Regions from separate parts of the Agrobacterium sp. 22094 genome, predicted to be linked through region 1. Evidence: predicted binding sites of a transcription regulator. Region 1 holds the regulator's gene; each other region holds the start of a gene.
What was found. Region 1 encodes PhoB, which activates phosphate uptake and scavenging genes when phosphate is short. Its sites were predicted from a motif close to TGTCATNNANCTGTCAT; they were not measured.
Positions count from the first base shown of each region.

Region 2: the regulator PhoB is predicted to act here: its motif matches at 3,735-3,751, upstream of ACTJK5_RS07585 (PhoX family protein).
Region 3: the regulator PhoB is predicted to act here: its motif matches at 2,588-2,604, upstream of ACTJK5_RS06885 (bifunctional 2',3'-cyclic-nucleotide 2'-phosphodiesterase/3'-nucleotidase).

Region 1 covers NZ_JBQEPX010000001.1:2,263,266-2,269,150, reverse strand. The annotation lists gene pstA (phosphate ABC transporter permease PstA) at 1-747, shown strand, start outside; gene pstB (phosphate ABC transporter ATP-binding protein PstB) at 819-1,634, shown strand; gene phoU (phosphate signaling complex protein PhoU) at 1,726-2,442, shown strand; gene phoB (phosphate regulon transcriptional regulator PhoB) at 2,465-3,148, shown strand; gene ACTJK5_RS11075 (hypothetical protein) at 3,232-3,699, opposite strand; gene ACTJK5_RS11070 (GcrA family cell cycle regulator) at 3,819-4,355, opposite strand; gene ACTJK5_RS11065 (aspartate aminotransferase family protein) at 4,808-5,885, shown strand, end outside.
Region 2 covers NZ_JBQEPX010000001.1:1,565,698-1,571,582, forward strand. The annotation lists gene ACTJK5_RS07560 (pyridoxal phosphate-dependent aminotransferase) at 1-1,067, shown strand, start outside; gene ACTJK5_RS07565 (sel1 repeat family protein) at 1,253-1,519, opposite strand; gene ACTJK5_RS07570 (DUF2147 domain-containing protein) at 2,023-2,361, shown strand; gene ACTJK5_RS07575 (LysE family translocator) at 2,436-3,068, opposite strand; gene ACTJK5_RS07580 (Lrp/AsnC family transcriptional regulator) at 3,198-3,689, shown strand; gene ACTJK5_RS07585 (PhoX family protein) at 3,810-5,720, shown strand.
Region 3 covers NZ_JBQEPX010000001.1:1,429,446-1,435,330, forward strand. The annotation lists gene sseA (3-mercaptopyruvate sulfurtransferase) at 1-914, shown strand, start outside; gene ACTJK5_RS06875 (DUF4344 domain-containing metallopeptidase) at 1,013-1,855, opposite strand; gene ACTJK5_RS06880 (DUF1203 domain-containing protein) at 2,058-2,525, shown strand; gene ACTJK5_RS06885 (bifunctional 2',3'-cyclic-nucleotide 2'-phosphodiesterase/3'-nucleotidase) at 2,686-4,677, shown strand; gene ACTJK5_RS06890 (LysR family transcriptional regulator) at 4,759-5,715, opposite strand; gene ACTJK5_RS06895 (FMN-dependent NADH-azoreductase) at 5,851-5,885, shown strand, end outside.

The DNA of each region.
Region 1 (5,885 bases):
AAGGGTGCGCTGGAAAAGAAGTTCAACACCGGTATCTTCTTCAATGGCGCATCCAGCCGTCCTGAGGCCTCCGGTGTCGGCGTCGCGCTGATCGGCTCCTTCTACATGATGCTGATCGTGCTCGTTCTGTCGCTGCCGATCGGGGTTGCCGCTTCCATCTACCTGGAAGAGTTTGCGCCGAAGAACCGCCTGACGGACCTCATCGAGGTCAACATCAACAACCTGGCAGCGGTGCCGTCCATCGTTTACGGTCTGCTGGGTCTCTCGGTCTTCATCAACTTCATGGGCCTTCCGCGCTCGGCCTCGCTGGTCGGTGGTCTGGTGCTGACGCTGATGACGCTGCCGACCATCATCATCGCCACACGCGCTGCCTTGAAAGCCGTGCCGCCTTCGATCCGCGCCGCAGCGCTCGGTCTCGGTGCCTCAAAGATGCAGACCATCTTCCACCACGTGCTGCCGCTTGCCATGCCGGGCATCCTGACCGGCACCATCATCGGCCTTGCACACGCGCTTGGCGAAACCGCGCCGCTCCTTCTCATCGGCATGGTGGCCTTTGTGGCAAATTACCCGACGACCCCGCTTGATCCTGCAACGGCCTTGCCGGTTCAGATCTACATGTGGGCGAACGAAGCCGAACGCGCCTTTGTCGAAAGAACATCCGGCGCTATCATCATCCTGCTTATGTTCCTCCTGGTGATGAATGTGGGCGCAATCCTGCTGCGTCGCCGCTTCGAACGGCGCTGGTAAAGCATCTCCAGGAAATGTGGATACCGGTTTTCTGCTCGGAAATGCGATAAGAAGCAAGGGAGAACGGAACAATGAACATGTTGTCGGAAGCAGCAGTTGAAAAGGCGCTGGACAAGAAAATGAATGAAGTTTCCTATAAGATGATCGGCAAGGACGTCTCCGTATATTACGGTGAGAAGCGCGCCCTTTACGATGTGAAGCTCAACGTTCGCGAAAACACGGTGACGGCTCTCATCGGCCCCTCGGGCTGTGGCAAATCCACCTTTCTGCGCACGCTGAACCGCATGAACGACACAATCGATGGCTGCCGCGTCACCGGCGAGATTACGCTCGATGGTGAGGATATCTACGATTCTGCCATCGATGTCGTCGAGCTTCGCGCTCGCGTCGGCATGGTGTTCCAGAAGCCGAACCCATTCCCGAAGTCGATCTACGAAAACATTGCCTACGGCCCGCGCATCCACGGTCTTGCCCGCAACAAGGCGGATATGGACCAGATCGTCGAGTCCGCCCTGCAGAAGGCAGGTCTTTGGAACGAAGCGAAGGACCGCCTGCAAGAATCCGGCACGGGTCTGTCCGGCGGCCAGCAGCAGCGCCTGTGCATCGCACGTGCCATCGCCGTTTCACCGGAAGTCATCCTCATGGATGAGCCATGCTCGGCGCTTGACCCGATCGCGACCGCCAAGGTGGAAGAGTTGATCCACGAGCTTCGTGCCAACTACACCATCGTCATCGTGACACACTCGATGCAGCAGGCCGCTCGCGTTTCGCAGCGTACCGCCATGTTCCACCTCGGCCACCTGGTTGAGGAGAACGATACGGACAAGATGTTCACCAACCCGGATGACCAGCGCACCCAGGACTATATCATGGGTCGTTTCGGCTGATCCTGTTGCTGCTTGCACATTCCACCGCGTCTGTCGCTCGAGCCACTAAAAAGGCTTGCGACAGGGCGTTTCGAAACTGGAGACTACGAACATGTCGACACATTCCCACATCATGTCCGCCTATGATGAGGAGCTGAAGTTCCTCAGCCGCCGGATCGCCGAAATGGGCGGCCTGGCCGAGCAGATGTGCGCCGATGCCGTGCGTGCGCTCGTCAATTCCGATGCAGCCTTGGCGCAAAAGGTTATCTCGGACGATACGATCCTCGATCACGCCGAGCGCGAAATCGGCGACAAGGCGATCGTCACCATTGCCAAGCGCCAGCCGATGGCAGCAGACCTTCGCGAAATCATTGGTTCGTTGCGCATTGCCGCAGACCTGGAGCGCGTCGGCGATCTGGGCAAGAACACCGCTAAGCGCGTCATCGCTGTTGCCGGCACCGGCGTTCCGCGCAAACTGGCACGTGGCCTTGAGCATCTGTCGGAACTGGCGCTTGTGCAGTTGAAGGAAGTGCTGGACGTCTACTCCACGCGATCGGCGGAAAAGGCCCAGGCCATCCGCGAGCGCGACGAGGAAATCGACGCCATGTACACCTCGCTCTTCCGCGAGCTTTTGACCTACATGATGGAAGATCCGCGCAACATCACCACCTGCACGCATCTTCTGTTCTGTGCCAAGAACATCGAGCGTGTCGGCGACCACGCCACCAACATCGCCGAGACCATCTACTACATGACCACTGGCAGCCAGCCGGAAGGTGAGCGTCCGAAGGACGATAGTTCCAACACGCTCGGCGCTGTGACCGAGTAAGCGACAGATAGGATCTGGAGCCATGGTGCCAAAAATCGCCGTTGTCGAAGACGAGGAGGCGCTGAGCGTCCTCCTCCGTTACAATCTCGAATCCGAAGGCTATGACGTGGACACCATTCCGCGTGGCGACGAGGCGGAAATCCGCCTTCAGGAGCGCACGCCGGATCTTTTGATCCTCGACTGGATGCTGCCGGGCGTCTCCGGCATCGAGCTTTGCCGTCGCCTGCGCATGCGTCCGGAAACCGAGCGTCTGCCGATCATCATGCTGACGGCGCGCGGCGAGGAAAGCGAACGGGTTCGGGGCCTGGCGACGGGCGCGGACGACTATGTCGTGAAGCCCTTCTCCACGCCGGAACTGATGGCACGCGTCAAGGCGATGCTGCGCCGCGCCAAGCCGGAGGTCCTGTCCTCGGTGCTGAAATGCGGCGATATCGAACTTGACCGTGAGACGCATCGCGTCCATCGCAAGAGCCGCGAAGTCCGTCTCGGGCCGACCGAATTCCGTCTGCTGGAATTCCTCATGACCTCGCCTGGTCGTGTGTTTTCCCGTTCCCAGCTTCTCGATGGTGTCTGGGGTCACGATATCTATGTGGATGAGCGCACGGTGGACGTCCATGTCGGTCGTCTGCGTAAGGCGCTGAATTTCTCCAGCATGCAGGATGTCATCCGCACCGTTCGCGGTGCCGGCTATTCCATGGAAGCCTGATCGGCTTCGGGAGCGCTTTGCTTGAAGGTACAAGCGCTCCTATTCTTGCGGCGTCAGAGCGGACAGCCCGTGGCTTCCCGGCGTCAAATCAATGTTGACGGAATGGGATATCGCGCGGCGTCTATCTCGTCCCTCGACAACGGGCTGCGCGTCAGCACCTCGGCATAATTGGCTCGGGTTCGAGCACCATAACTCTCCTTGATCGCGCTCATCAGTTCGATCTCCTGGTACATCCAGTTCCAGCGCGAATAGTCGTCCGGGCCGGTCGACTGGCGGCGCGCTTTTTCCCGAACCGCAAGCTCGCGATCGCGCACCACTTCTCCCGTCACGATCGACATCAACTGGAAGGCGGCATCGTCCATGTCCGTGGCTTCCCGACGCCAATATTCCTCTCCGCGCTCCTCGCAGATCAGCCAGTAGCTGCCGCGTCGCCATTCGACGTAAACGGTTCCGTCGCCACGGGTGCTGCGCGGGATTGGCGGGAAGGGCGTGTCGACGGCCCTGGCCCATAGCGCCGAGATATAGTCGTGCAGTGTGTCGATCGCGTCCATGATGATAGTCTGGGCGCGATTATTGCTGCAGGCAAGCTTGGATTATTTGGCAAAGCTGGAGACTGCCCAATAAAAAAGCGGACCGAAGCCCGCTTTCTGAATTGGTTCTGAGACAGACCTTACGCCTTGCGGCGTTCGCTGACCGGCTGGTAGGCCATCTTCGCGTGGAACTTGCAGTAGGGCGAGGCTTCAGACGCCTCGCAGCCGCAGAAATGGAAGTCGTCCTTGAGCGGGTCGCCGACCGGCCATTTGCAGGTACGCTCGGTCAGTTCCGTCAGCGTCAGGCGACGCGAGATCGGGATAACGACATTGTTGGAAGAACGAACATATTCCATGGGCTCGACGGTGTCGATGTCCATGTCTTCCTTGAAAGCGAGGGCACCAGAGCTACGGGCCGGTGCTGGACGGCTGGTCGCAGCGCGGGCCGGAGCCGCATAGCTTGCCGGACGCGGCGCTGCTGCGGGACGCTTGGGCGCAGGACGCGACGTGGCGACCGTGCCGCCGGCCTTGGCGCGACCTGGCAGGTTGAGGCGGTGAACCTTGCCGATGACGGCATTGCGGCTCACACCGCCTAGTTGTGCTGCGATCTGGCTTGCGCTAAGCCCTTCGGACCATAATCTCTTGAGCTTTTCTACTCGTTCGTCCGTCCAGTTCATGCCGCTTCTCCGCTCGTCGCGTTGTTTTCGGGCAGAATCCACCTACTATGCCATGGAGTGAACCACGCGCAGGCCATTCGCCAGATTGTAGGTGACTAGTTCCGCCGCATTGCAGTCTAGTAATTGACGGTTAACCTAATCGTCGGTTGACTCCGTGACAAGAGTCGCAGGAATCATCTGGAATCGATTTTCCGGTTTTCCCCAACTTGCTTCCCCTGTGAGTCAGAAAGGCAACACCTCGGGCCTGCGCGGCAAGCACCTACCAAGGCTTGTAAATGCCCGGAAGTGCCGAGATTTGTTGACATTAGGCGGGGAAGTGACAATAGTGCTCTCGCAATGAAGACAGCATGCAGGCCGCCGCGAGGCGGCATTTTTGATTTTCAGGGCAGGGATAACCCGCGAGCCCTATTGACAGTCGTCTGTCCCGACTTGACGTAAGGAGTGATGTCGCCATGGCCGAAACTGCCCCCAAATCCGGGCCGTTGTTCGATACGTTTTCCAAAGCCCCCCTGCGCTTCGAACGAGGCGAGGGCGTTTGGCTGATCACGGAAAGCGGCGAGCGATATCTCGATTTCGGTGCAGGCGTTGCGGTGACCTCGGTCGGCCATAGCCATCCCCATATGGTTGAATCCCTCAAGGCACAGGTCGAGAAGGTCTGGCACCTGTCCAACCTCTATGAGGTTGCAGGCCAGGAAGTGCTGGCAAAGCGGCTGACGGATGCAACATTCGCCGACAAGGTGTTCTTCACAAACTCCGGTGCGGAAGCGCTGGAATGCGCCATCAAGACGGCACGCCGTTATCAGTACACGCACGGCCATCCGGAAAAATTCCGCATCATCACCTTCGAAGGTGCATTCCATGGCCGCACACTCGCCACCATCGCGGCTGGCGGCCAGGCCAAATATCTCGAGGGCTTCGGCCCCAAGGTGGAAGGCTTCGACCAGGTGCCATTCGGCGATCTCGAAGCGCTGAAGGCGGCGATCGTTCCGGAAACGGCTGCCCTTCTGATCGAGCCGATCCAGGGCGAAGGCGGTATCCGTGTCGTTCAGCCTGATTTCCTGCGCACGCTGCGTGCGCTCTGCGAAGAGCACGGCTTGCTTTTGATCTTCGACGAAGTGCAGACCGGCGTTGGCCGTACCGGCAAGTTCTTCGCCTATGAACGCTCAGGCGTCGCGCCTGATATCATGGCCGTTGCCAAGGGCATTGGCGGTGGCTTCCCCTTCGGGGCATGCCTTGCAACGGCAGAAGCCGCGTCCGGCATGACGGCGGGCTCGCATGGCACGACCTATGGCGGCAATCCGCTGGCCATGGCGGCCGGCAACGCCGTGCTGGATATCGTTCTGGCCGATGGCTTTATCGAGCATGTGCGCGATGTCGCGCTGATCTTCCGCCAGGGACTGGCGTCGCTGAAGGACCGTTATCCGGATGTGATCGAGGAAATCCGTGGCGAAGGTTTGCTGCTCGGCATCAAGGCGCGGGTTCCATCCGGCGATCTGCTCCAGGCCATGCGCGCGGAGCATCTTCTTGCCG
Region 2 (5,885 bases), 700 kb from region 1:
CCACTGTCCCATTCGTCGGCCCGGAGGCCATCGAACGGACCCGTAAATTGGCGGTAAAAGCGCGTATCGGCGCCAATGAAAGCGGCTTTGGTCCTGCCCCATCCGTCCTGGAAGCCATGCGCAATGCTGCGCATGAAACCTGGATGTATGCCGATCCAGAGAATTACGAGTTGCGCGAAGCGCTCGCCATCCATCATGGCATTTCGCGCGGCAATATCGCCATCGGCAGCGGCGTGGATGGACTTCTCGGCGAAATCGTCCGGTTGGTGGTTGAGCCGGGTACACCGGTCGTGACCTCCTTCGGCGGATATCCGACATTCAATTATCATGTGAATGGCTATGGCGGCCGGCTGGTGACGACGCCCTATCTCGACGACCACGAAAATCTCGACGGTCTGCTCGATCTCGTTATCAAGGAAAATGCGCCGCTGGTTTACTTCGCAAACCCGGACAACCCGATGGGAAGCTGGTGGGATGCAAACGAGGTTCTGACATTTGCCAAGGCCCTGCCGGAAACCTGTCTGTTGATTCTGGACGAGGCCTATTGCGAAACGGCGCCCGAGAGCGCCGTTCCCAGCGTTCGCGCCATGATTGGCATGCCGAATGTGCTGCGCATGCGCACCTTCTCCAAGGCCTATGGCCTTGCAGGCGCACGCGTGGGCTACGCGATCGGTACGCTGGGTAATGCTGAAGCCTTCGACAAGATTAGAAATCACTTTGGCATGTCGCGGGTCTCCGTCGCCGCAGCGCTCGCAGCCTTGAATGACCAGGCCTATCTACGCGACGTCGTCAAGCGTATCGCCAATGCACGTGAGCGCATCTCCACGATTGCTCGCCAAAACGGCCTGTCGCCCCTGCCCTCCGCCACGAACTTCGTTGCGATCGATTGCCACAAGGACGGCGCTTATGCGAAGTCGATCGTGGATGGTCTGATGGACCATGGCGTCTTCATCCGCATGCCGGGCGTTGAGCCGCTCAACCGCTGCATCCGTGTCAGCGCTGGCCCCGATGAGAAGCTCGATCTTTTCGCAGAGGCTCTGCCCAAGATTCTCCAGTCTCTCGGCTGATATCAGGACAAGAAAAAACCGTGCCAGCCTTGTTTCTGCCGGTCACGGTTTTGATCTCGTTGCAAGCATGCGGCTTTACCGTCTTCGTTTGCGGGTATGGCTGGTGTTCCGACCGGGACTGGAGGGACCAGTCGAAACGATTGGCGATCTTTTGATCGCTCCGTCTTTTTGAATTGTCCTGGAATTTAGTGTGTGGTCATCCAATCTCGAGCGGCGCGAAGGGCTGCTGCGAGGTCTGCCTTGGTCATGTTCCGGGCAAGATCGGCGCGCAACGAGGCTGCTCTTTCCGAACCCTTGATGGCTGCGATGTTCAGCCACTTATGGGCAGCAACGAGGTCCACCGGGCATCCCCGGCCTGTCGCATAGATCAGGCCGAGATTGCAGAAGACATCCGCGCGGCTTTGTCCACCGGCAACTGCCAACTCGATATCGCGCATTTCAAATCTTGCCATCTTTCTAGTCCCTGTTTGCCCGTATTCTTCCTGTTTTGGTGCTTCTCTGCGGAAGCTTTCAGCTTGGGAGCGCTGCCGTCTTCTGCGGCTTTTTCGTCTCCTGCTGTCGTCAGGTTGTCCCTGCTCTTTGTTGACCTCACTATGCCAAACGGCTTTCAACGGGCGCTTAAAATCCATGATTAACGGGGGCCAAACAAAGTCCAAACGATTGGTAAAGTTGGATTTTTGTTAAATATGGGAAGGCCTGCAAATTAAGGATTTTCCACGCAATTTTACGAAAAGTTTACGGATGGATTTAAACGCTTTGCTAACCACGGCAGAAGCTCGCGATTTTTCGGTGCAGCAATCTTCTGCGTGGAGACCGTCAAAAAAATCGTCACGAGGCCCCGCCCCATGTTTCCTTTTACGTGAACGTCAACTATAGAGATTGGCATTCGCATGGGAGTTGCGAAGGCCAACGGCAATGACGCGCTGTCGTGCCTGGTTTGGATTGGGAGGTCCATATGAAGAAATTGACGATTCTCGCAGGTCTGGCGTTTCTGATCAGCAGCAGTGCCTTTGCTGCCGAAGCCATCGAAGGCAACTGGAAGACGGCAAGCGGCGAGACCGCAGCGATTGCCAAATGCGGCTCTGCCTTCTGCGTGACGCTGAAGACCGGAAAACATGCGGGCAAGCAGATCGGCAAAATGACGGGAAGCGGCGACAACTATGCCGGCGAGATCACCGATCCTGCCAACGACAAGACCTACAGCGGTTCCGGCACCGTATCGGGCAACTCTCTCAGCATGAAGGGTTGCGTGTTGAAGGTGCTGTGCAAGTCGCAGACCTGGACAAGACTTTAAAGACCTGGGGCAGCCAAGCGCTGCCCCTTCTTCATTTAGGACGGTGAGTCAGTTTCCGGATATTCCCTCTCCCATCAGGGATGAGGCATGAGAGCCAGCCGGAGTGAGAACCCGATCAATAGGGCGGCGAAAGTCCAGTTCTGTGCGCGCTGGGCAAGTGGACGCCTCGACATCCAGCCGCTCAGCAACGAGCCGACGGTCGCATAGGTCAGGTCGAAGGCAAGGCCGACGACCACCAACGTCATTCCCAGCATCAGAAACTGAACGCCCAGCCCCTGCTCGCTCGGTACAATGAACTGTGGCAGCAAGACAGAGCAGAACAGCAGCGCCTTCGGATTTAGAATATTGGTGAGAAAGCCCCGCCACAGTGCCGTGCCGTGCGAGGACGGTTGTTTCGGCCCGTTGATCTGAAGCGCGTTATCTTCACTGTATTCCGATCTCAGAATCTCCAGACCAAGCCAGAGAAGATAGGCGGAACCGACAAAGCGCACCACTTCGAATGCCATGGGGCTCGTCGTCAACAAGGCTGCCAGCCCCAAGCCGGCGAACGCCACATGGACGGCTCTTGCAAGCGCCAAACCCGCGCCTGTTGCGATAGCTGGACCGCGCCCTGCACTCGCACCTGTTTGCAGGACAAGCACCATGTCTGGCCCCGGCAACAGATAGACGACGACCAGCGCGCCGACGAACAGAATGAACTCGCTCATGGTCAGGCCTCAAGATAATGGTCGGCGCAAACTAGATCAGGGACTTGAGGCGTGTCCTTGCGAACTATATCAATAGGAACGAGGTTGAAGCACCGTTTATGCCAATAATAGATCGATTCGTGGTGGTTTATGCCAAATCTTAAACTTGATGCAATTGACCGCCGAATTCTCACGGCGCTGCAGCGGGATGCGCGTCTGACCAATGTCGAGCTTGCCGGAGAGGTTGGATTGTCGCCATCCCCCTGTCTGCGGCGGATTCGTGCGCTGGAGAAGGCGGGCGTCATTCGGGGTTATCATGCGAGCCTGGACCGCGCCGGTCTCAGTCTTGGGTTGACGGTTTTCGTCAGCGTCAAAATCGAGCGCCATCAGGACGCTTCTGCCGCAGCCTTCAGAGAGGCGGTCTCCGTGCTGCCAGATGTCATTTCATGCCATCTTGTCTCCGGCGAGGCTGATTTTCTTTTGCAGGTCGTCGTGCCCGATCTCGCGGCTTATGAACGGTTGCTGGTGGACCGCCTGCTGAAACTTCCAAGCGTCAGTGACATTCGCAGCAATTTTGCCATCCAGACGGTCAAATCTGAAGGCCCTTTGCCGCTCAGTCACCTGCCCAGCGCGGAGACTTAAACGGGAGGGCCAATACAACCCTGAGACGTTTCGTCTCTGCGGGTCTGTCATATCGCTGTGATAAACCCGCTTTAGTTGCCCTCTCTAGACTTGTTCGAAACGACGACAATGGAGAGCGCCATGACCAATATCGACACAAGCAAGCTAAGCTGGGACGAGTGGGACGAGCTGCAAAATCCGCCCCCAGCCGTCACCGATTTCGACCGCGTCGTCGAATCCGCCATTTCGCGCCGCGGTTTCCTTGGCGGTGTGCTCGCCTTTGGGTCTGCCGCTGCGGCTCTCGGTACGCTCGGCAATCTCGCGACGTCCACGTCCGCTCAGGCACAGGAAGCAGCCTCCCGCTTCCCGTTCAAGCCGGTGCAAGCGGCGACTGATCACACCGTTCATGTGCCGGAGGGTTACGGCTGGAAACCGCTTGCCAAGTGGGGGCAGCCACTCTTTCCGAACGTGCCGGATATCGACCCCGCGAAGGGCGTCAGCCTGGAGAACTCCGACAAGGTCTTCGGCGAGAATACCGACGGCATGGAACTCTTCGTGGTCGGTGGTCATCAGTTGATTGCCGTGAACCACGAATATGTGAACAACGAAACCAACCTGCCCCACCGCGAAAAAGGCATGCCCGCCAATCTGGATGAGGTGAAGATCCTTCAGCACATGCAGGGCGTAACTGTCATGGAAGTGGCGGAAGGCAAGGATGGCTGGGAGATTGTCGTCGATAGCCCGTTCAACCGCCGTATTCACCACAACACACCGATGAAGCTTTCGGGACCCGCTGCCGGCTCCGATCTCGTCAAGACCGCAGCCGATCCGAAGGGTGTCGACTGTCTTGGCACCTTCAACAATTGCGGCGCCGGTCGCACGCCTTGGGGCACCTATCTGACCTGCGAAGAAAACTTCAACGGCTATTTCGGCTCCACCGATGCCAACTTCAAAATGCCGGATGACTACAAGCGCTACGGCATCGCTGCCGAGACACGCTACGGTTACGAGAAATTCGACGAACGTTTCGATGTGTCGAAGCACCCGAATGAGCCGCGTCGTGCTGGCTATGTCGTGGAGATCGATCCGTCCAACGCTTCTTCCACTCCGATCAAGCGCACCGCACTTGGCCGCATCAAGCATGAAAATGCTGCCGTGGTCGTAGCGCGCGATGGCCGCGTCGTCGTTTACATGGGCGACGATGAGCGTGGCGAGTTCCTCTACAAGTTCGTCTCCAATGGCATCTACGTGCCAGGCGGTGACACCACGAAACTTTTGGACGAAGGCACGCTTTACGTGGCGAAGTTTACCGATGAGGGCAATGGCGAGTGGGTGGCTCTGACGCCGGAATCGACCGGAATGAAACCGGACGAAATCTCCGTCTTTACGCGCCAGGCAGCGTCGAAGGTCGGCGCCACGACCATGGATCGCCCGGAATGGGTCGCAATCAACCCCGTCGCCATCGAAGCCTATTGCGCGCTGACCAACAACAGCCGCCGCGGCGAAGTAAAGGACGGCAAGATGCGCACCAATGCCGGTGGCGATGTCATGGCTATCAACGCCGCCAACCCGCGCGAGAAGAACGAATATGGCCAGATCGTTCGCTGGTATCCCGCCAATGACGATCACGCCGACGGCAAGTTCAAGTGGGATCTCTTCTGCATGGCCGGCAATCCGGATGTGCATAAGGACGCCTATGCGGGCTCCTCCAACATCAACTCCGGCAACATGTTCAACTCGCCGGACGGCATGATGTTCGACTCCACTGGCCTTCTCTGGATCCAGACCGATGGCGAAGACAGCAATGAAGGCCAGTTCGCCGGTCAGGGCAACAACCAGATGCTGGCGGGCGACCCGGTTACCGGCCGCATCGAGCGTTTCCTGACTGCGCCAAAGGGTTCGGAAGTAACAGGCCAGACATGGTCGGCCGACAAGCGCACCCACTTCGTCGGTATCCAGCATCCGGATGCCCCCTTCCCGGATGGCGAAGGCAAGCTGCCGCGTTCGACCGTTATCGCGATCAAGCGAAACGACAATGCAATGATTGGCTAAGGCTCAAGAAGACGACACGACGTGGAGGCGCCGTTCATTGCGGCGCCTCTTCGCATTTTGCTCAGCAGACCCAACGACTATCACAAGTCTTGACGTCTCCCAGAACGCTGGAGGTTCGTGAGGCTTGGTATTCTTTATCGGCGGCTGGACAACGCCGAGCCGGTC
Region 3 (5,885 bases), 830 kb from region 1:
AAAAGCAGGTGGCGGATGCCAGAGGCGCTGGCCGCTTTACCGGAGACGAGGCCGAACCCCGCGCCGGCATGCGGTCCGGCCATATGCCTGGTGCCCGCAGTCTGCCTGCCACTGCCTTTTCGGAAAACGGCCACTTCAAGGATCTGCCAACCATCCGCAAGATGATTGCAGAGGCCGGCATCGATCTGTCCAAGCCGGTTGTCACCAGTTGCGGCTCCGGCGTGACGGCCGCCGTTGTGACGCTGGCGCTCGAGTCGCTCGGCCATTCGGACAATTCGCTTTATGACGGCTCATGGTCGGAGTGGGGATCGAAAGAGGACACGGCGATCGTGACTGGCCCTGCGGACCCCCTGCAGACGGAGCCACACGGTCCGCTCAAAGCCCATGTCACACAGCTTGAAATGACATCGGCGCCAAAGGTCAGTCTGGCGGTGCCGGTCAATATCCAGACGGCGATCATGCGAACGCATGACATCCCACTGCATTTCTATCGCTATCTCTACTGGCGCGTCGGCAAGCGCTGGCACTGGCAAAAGCGCATGCGCATGAGCGATGCCGAGCTTACCGCCGTGCTGCGCGACCCAAAGAACTGCGTAACAGTGCTCTATCTCAACGGTTCGCCGGCTGGCTTCTTCGAGTTCAACAGAGGCAATGACGACGTCACAGAACTATCCTACTTCGGTCTGATGGAAGAGGCGATCGGCGCTGGTGTCGGAAAATGGTTCCTGCTTCAGGCGCTTTACTCGATCTGGCAGGACAACCCCAAGAAGGTCACCGTCTCCACCAATACGCTGGACCACCCGCGCGCCTTGCAGCTCTACCAGATGATGGGCTTCTCCCCCGTCAGCACCTATGAAGCCTGGGTGGAGCCACTGACCGACAGCGAATATCTCGAAATTTCGCGCCGCGGCTGAACGGCCGGGCTGGCGTCCGCCTCTCCTGGATCGGATGAGGCGGGCTCATTAAGCGTGGCATTACTTCGCCTTCGCTGTACGAGATCGCCCCTCAGCTCTTAAAGCTCTTGGCCGAGATTGACGGCGGTCGGGATTTCTTTCGCAGGCGCGTCTCCGCGGTCGCCATTGGTCGCGAGAAGATGGGCAGCGATCAACTCGCCGTGAAACCTTGCAAGCTCATAGCAATAGGTGATCTCGCGCCGTTCCTCGGACCAGTAGGCATCCGGCCGCCCGCAGCTTCTGGCCGTCAGCTTTACCGTGCCCTTGAGCTCATAAGCACTAAATTCGCGGGCGATGAGATCGAGAACCTTCGATTCCTTCACCATCGTCGCATAGATATCCAGAAACGGATCGCGCGCGGGCTCATATCGTATGTCGAATTTCGTCGTGCCCGGCGTCTTCACATGGGATTTGAGTAAGTCGCTCCAGCGCGCCACGGTCTGCGGATAGGCCACTTCGCAGGCCTTCCACTCATCCTTTGGCAGCCCCATCAATTCTGCAAGATCGCCGTAGCCCTCGTTGTCCTTGCCGACCATGAGGCACGCCATCTGACGGTCGCGGGCGACATTCGGGACAAGAACGCTATAGAGCGGCGCATTATGCTCGGGAAGCTCTCCTGAGCTACGCGCGAGATACCAGCTATCGGTTGCATTGACGATGGCCGTATCCAGCCACTCCTGGTTGGCTTCCAGCATGATCGTGCCAGCAAGCTGGTCTGCGGTATTGCGACCGTCGTCCGCATCGGGAAGGCCGAAATCGGAGATCAGCATCTTGGCGGCTTCGTGATAGACGCCGAATACGGCATTGCCGATGACGAAGTTGACCGTCTGCTGCAACTGCTCGTCGGAAAGATCGTCCAGTGCGGGCGCAACCTGCGCATGCGCAGACGGCAAGGCGGACACTAAAAAAGCGACCGAAAGAACGGTTCGAAACCTTCGCAGCATTGACGTCAACTTTCCAGAACGAGGACGCAGCATAGATCGCTAAACAGAACGGTCCACGCAATGGGTTGGTTTCGCTTACCGACAAGAAACGGGTGGATAGAGATTTGTTTGGCAGCCATAGCGACAAAGAAGCAACTGAACGAGGTCGCAAGGAGCCAACATGACCGCCATCCTATTCACCGCATTGCCCAAAGACCATGTCGACGCCATCAGGCTTGGAGAACGAGATTCGAACGGCCAAGTGCCTGAACGAATGATCGCCTCAGCAGATCTGCCCTGCCGCGCCTGTCTCGGTCTGATCAAGAGTGGCGAGTCGGCCCTGCTAATCTCCTACCGGCCCTTTCGTCATCTGCAGCCTTACGCCGAGACCGGGCCGATTTTCATTCATGCGGAAGACTGCGGGTCTTGTGATTCCGCACAGGTACCACCTCCAATGCTGAACAGTTCGGACTACATTGTCCGGGGCTACGATGCGGGTGACCGCATCGTCTACGGCACGGGTGCGGTCACACCCACGGCCGAAATCGTGTCGCGCGCGCAGGAACTGCTTGAAAGGCCGGACATCGCCTATGTGCATGTACGCTCGGCACGCAACAACTGCTTTCAGTGCCGCATCGACAGAGCATGAGGCAGGACGAGGCCGGTGTGGGATACATTAAATTTCGCTCATGCGACCGTCGGGATGGGTTGCGTCATACACGCGTCATTTTGCTGGTAGACTCCTCAGCAATTCGTTTTACCTTGTCGCCGTTGAGACAGGTCATCGTATTTTGAGATCAGGAGTTTCCATGTCTTCCCTTATCGGCCTTCACCCTATCACGCGCCGTTCGCTTCTCAGCGGCATTGCGGCTTCGTCCGCCTTCGTCATGCTGCATCCTTTTGCGGCGCGTGCTGCGGGCAACCAGGCGCATCTGCGCATAATGGAAACCACCGATATCCACGTCCACGTCTTCCCTTACGACTACTATGCCGACAAGCCGAACGACACGCTGGGTCTGGCGCGCACGGCATCGCTGATCGATGCCGTGCGCGCCGAAGCCGGCAACTCCATGCTGGTCGATAATGGCGACTTTCTTCAGGGCAACCCGCTTGGCGATTACATCGCCTATGAGCGCGGCATGAAAGCGGGCGACAAGCACCCGGTCATCAATGCCATGAACGTGCTCGGTTATGATTGCGGCACACTTGGCAATCACGAGTTCAATTACGGCCTCGATTTCATGTTCAACACGCTGGGCGGGGCGAAATTCCCCTATGTCTGCGCCAACTTGACCAAGGGTCAACTGGCGTCCGACCCGAAGCAGGACGAGCTCTACTTCAAGCCCTATGTAATCCTGGAAAAGCAGATCCGCGATGGGTCCGGCGCGACAAGCCCGATCAAGGTCGGCATCATCGGCTTTGTACCGCCGCAGATCATGATGTGGGATGCGAAGAACCTTGAAGGCAAGGCGCAGACGCGCGACATCGTCGATGCTGCAAAGGCCTGGGTGCCGGTGATGAAGGAACAGGGCGCCGATATCGTCATTGCGCTTTCCCACTCCGGTATCGAGGGCAAAGGCCAGAGCGAGCGTATGGAAAATGCGTCCCTTTATCTCGCAGGCGTTCAAGGGATCGATGCGGTCTTTACCGGTCACCAGCATCTGGTCTTCCCCGGCCCGAAGACATGGGATGGCATCGAGGGCGCCGATCCCGTCAAGGGCACGCTGATGGGCAAGCCCGCCGTCATGGCGGGCTTCTGGGGCTCGCATATGGGCCTCATCGATCTCCTGCTCGAAAAGGACGGCAAGAGCTGGAAGATCGTCGACTTCACCTCGGAAGCCCGTCCCATCTACCACCGCGACGACAACCGCAAGATCGTGGCCGATGTGAAGGACAAGCCCGAGGTGATCGAAGCGGTCAAGACTGATCACGAGGGAGCACTCGCCTATGTGCGTCGTCCCGTCGGCAAGAGCTCTGCGCCGCTCTATTCCTATTTCGCGCTGGTGGCGGACGATCCGTCCGTACAGATCGTCTCCAATGCACAGACCTGGTACATCAAGGATATGCTGAAGGAAGGCCAGTACAAGGACCTGCCGGTACTTTCCGCAGCCGCGCCCTTCAAGTCTGGCGGTCGTGGCGGCGCCGACTATTATACGGATGTCCCTGCCGGTGACATTGCGATCAAGAATGTCGCCGACTTGTATCTTTATCCAAACACGGTGCAGGCCGTCCTCATCAACGGCGCACAGGTCAAGGACTGGCTGGAAATGTCGGCTGGCATGTTCAACACCGTCAAGGCCGGTTCCAAGGACGCTCCCCTGCTGAGCAGCGACTTCCCGTCCTACAATTTCGACGTGATTGATGGTGTCACCTACCAGATCGATGTGTCGAAGCCTGCGAAGTTCGACAAGGATGGCAAGGCGGTCAATCCGGACAGCAGCCGCATCGTCAATCTGCAGTTCCAGGGTAAGCCGATTGACCCGGAACAGAAATTCGTTGTTGCCACGAACAATTACCGCGCCAGCGGTGGCGGCAAGTTCCCGGCGATCGGCAGCGACAAGATCATCTTCGTCGCCCCTGATACCAACCGTGATGTGATCGTGCGCTACATCATGAATCAGGGCACGATCAATCCATCGGCTGACGACAACTGGTCTTTCGCAAAGGTGGCGGATACGACAGCCATTTTCGAGACAGGCCCGAAGGGCCGTCAATATGCCAAGGAGGTGAAGGGTGCCAAGATCGAGGACGCCGGCGACGGCGCCGAAGGCTTCGCCAAGTTCCGTCTGATGCTCGGCTAATCGTCGTGGCGGCGGCAGTTTTGTCGCCGCCACTTCTCGACGCTGTGGAGCTTCGATTTTCTGCTGAGCAAGGAGAAGCCTCTACTCGGCGGCGTCTTTCAAGGGCACGGGGCGGACGATGTTCAGGAAGCTCTTATTGTCCGGGCATTTCGACAGGCGCTTTTCAAAGCCCTCGATCAGCCACTGGCTTGCCGGACCGGCAGGTGTATCAGCCTTTCGCAAAGAATAGAGCGGATATTCGCCGAGTTCGTAGGCGTCGAGGTCGAGCACCTTGAGGCTGCCATTCATGATGTCGGTCCTGACCAGCGATGCGGGCAGCCCACCCCAACCAAGACCACCCTTGATCAGCTGGTATTTTGTCGCGATGTCGCTGACCCGCCATGTCTTGTAGGACAGGACATTGAAGTCGCGGCCGTTGGTCAGCCCCGACATGTCCATCACCACCATCTGCACCTCTTCACGGACATCGGCGAGTGTCACCGAGCGGTGCAGTTTCGCCAGGGCGTGGTCACTGGCCGCGACGGGTACCATGAAGGAGTGGCCGATCTTTTCCAGCACAAGACCATCATCCTGCTGCGAGACCGCCCCACCAATGCCGATCAGCGCTCTACGGCTTCTCACCATCTCCATGACCATGCCCAACTCACCGACATTGAGGGTGAGCGATACGGTCGGGAATTCCTCCCGGAATTCGCGAAGAACCTCAACCACGGCCTCGGCTGGAACCATGGTGCTGAGAACGAGGGAGACCTCCGCCTCCAGGCCCTGCTTCAGCCCTTTGGCGCGTGATCGCATTTCCTGCAATCCGGCAACGATTCTGCGCGCATCCTCCAGCATGGCGCGGCCCTCGTCGGTCAGTTTCGACTGGCGGCCGCTGCGCTCGAAAAGGCTGACCTCAAGCTGCGCCTCGAGATTGGCAATGGTGTAGCTGACCACCGATTGCGCGCGGTTGAGCACACGCGAAGCGGCTGAAAAGCTTCCGGTTTCGGCGACGGTCAAGAAGACCTGCAACTGGTCAAGCGTCGGGTTGGCGTCCATGTCCCATCCATTTTATCGATAGATAGATTTCAGATTATCACAGTTTTCTAGATGGCAAAACTGGCCGATAACCCAGTCAACCAAGCGGGGCCGCGCCCCGCACCTTCCTCCCAAGACTGACCAAGAGGCACCAAAATGTCGAAGATCCTGCTCGTCACTTCCAGCCCGCG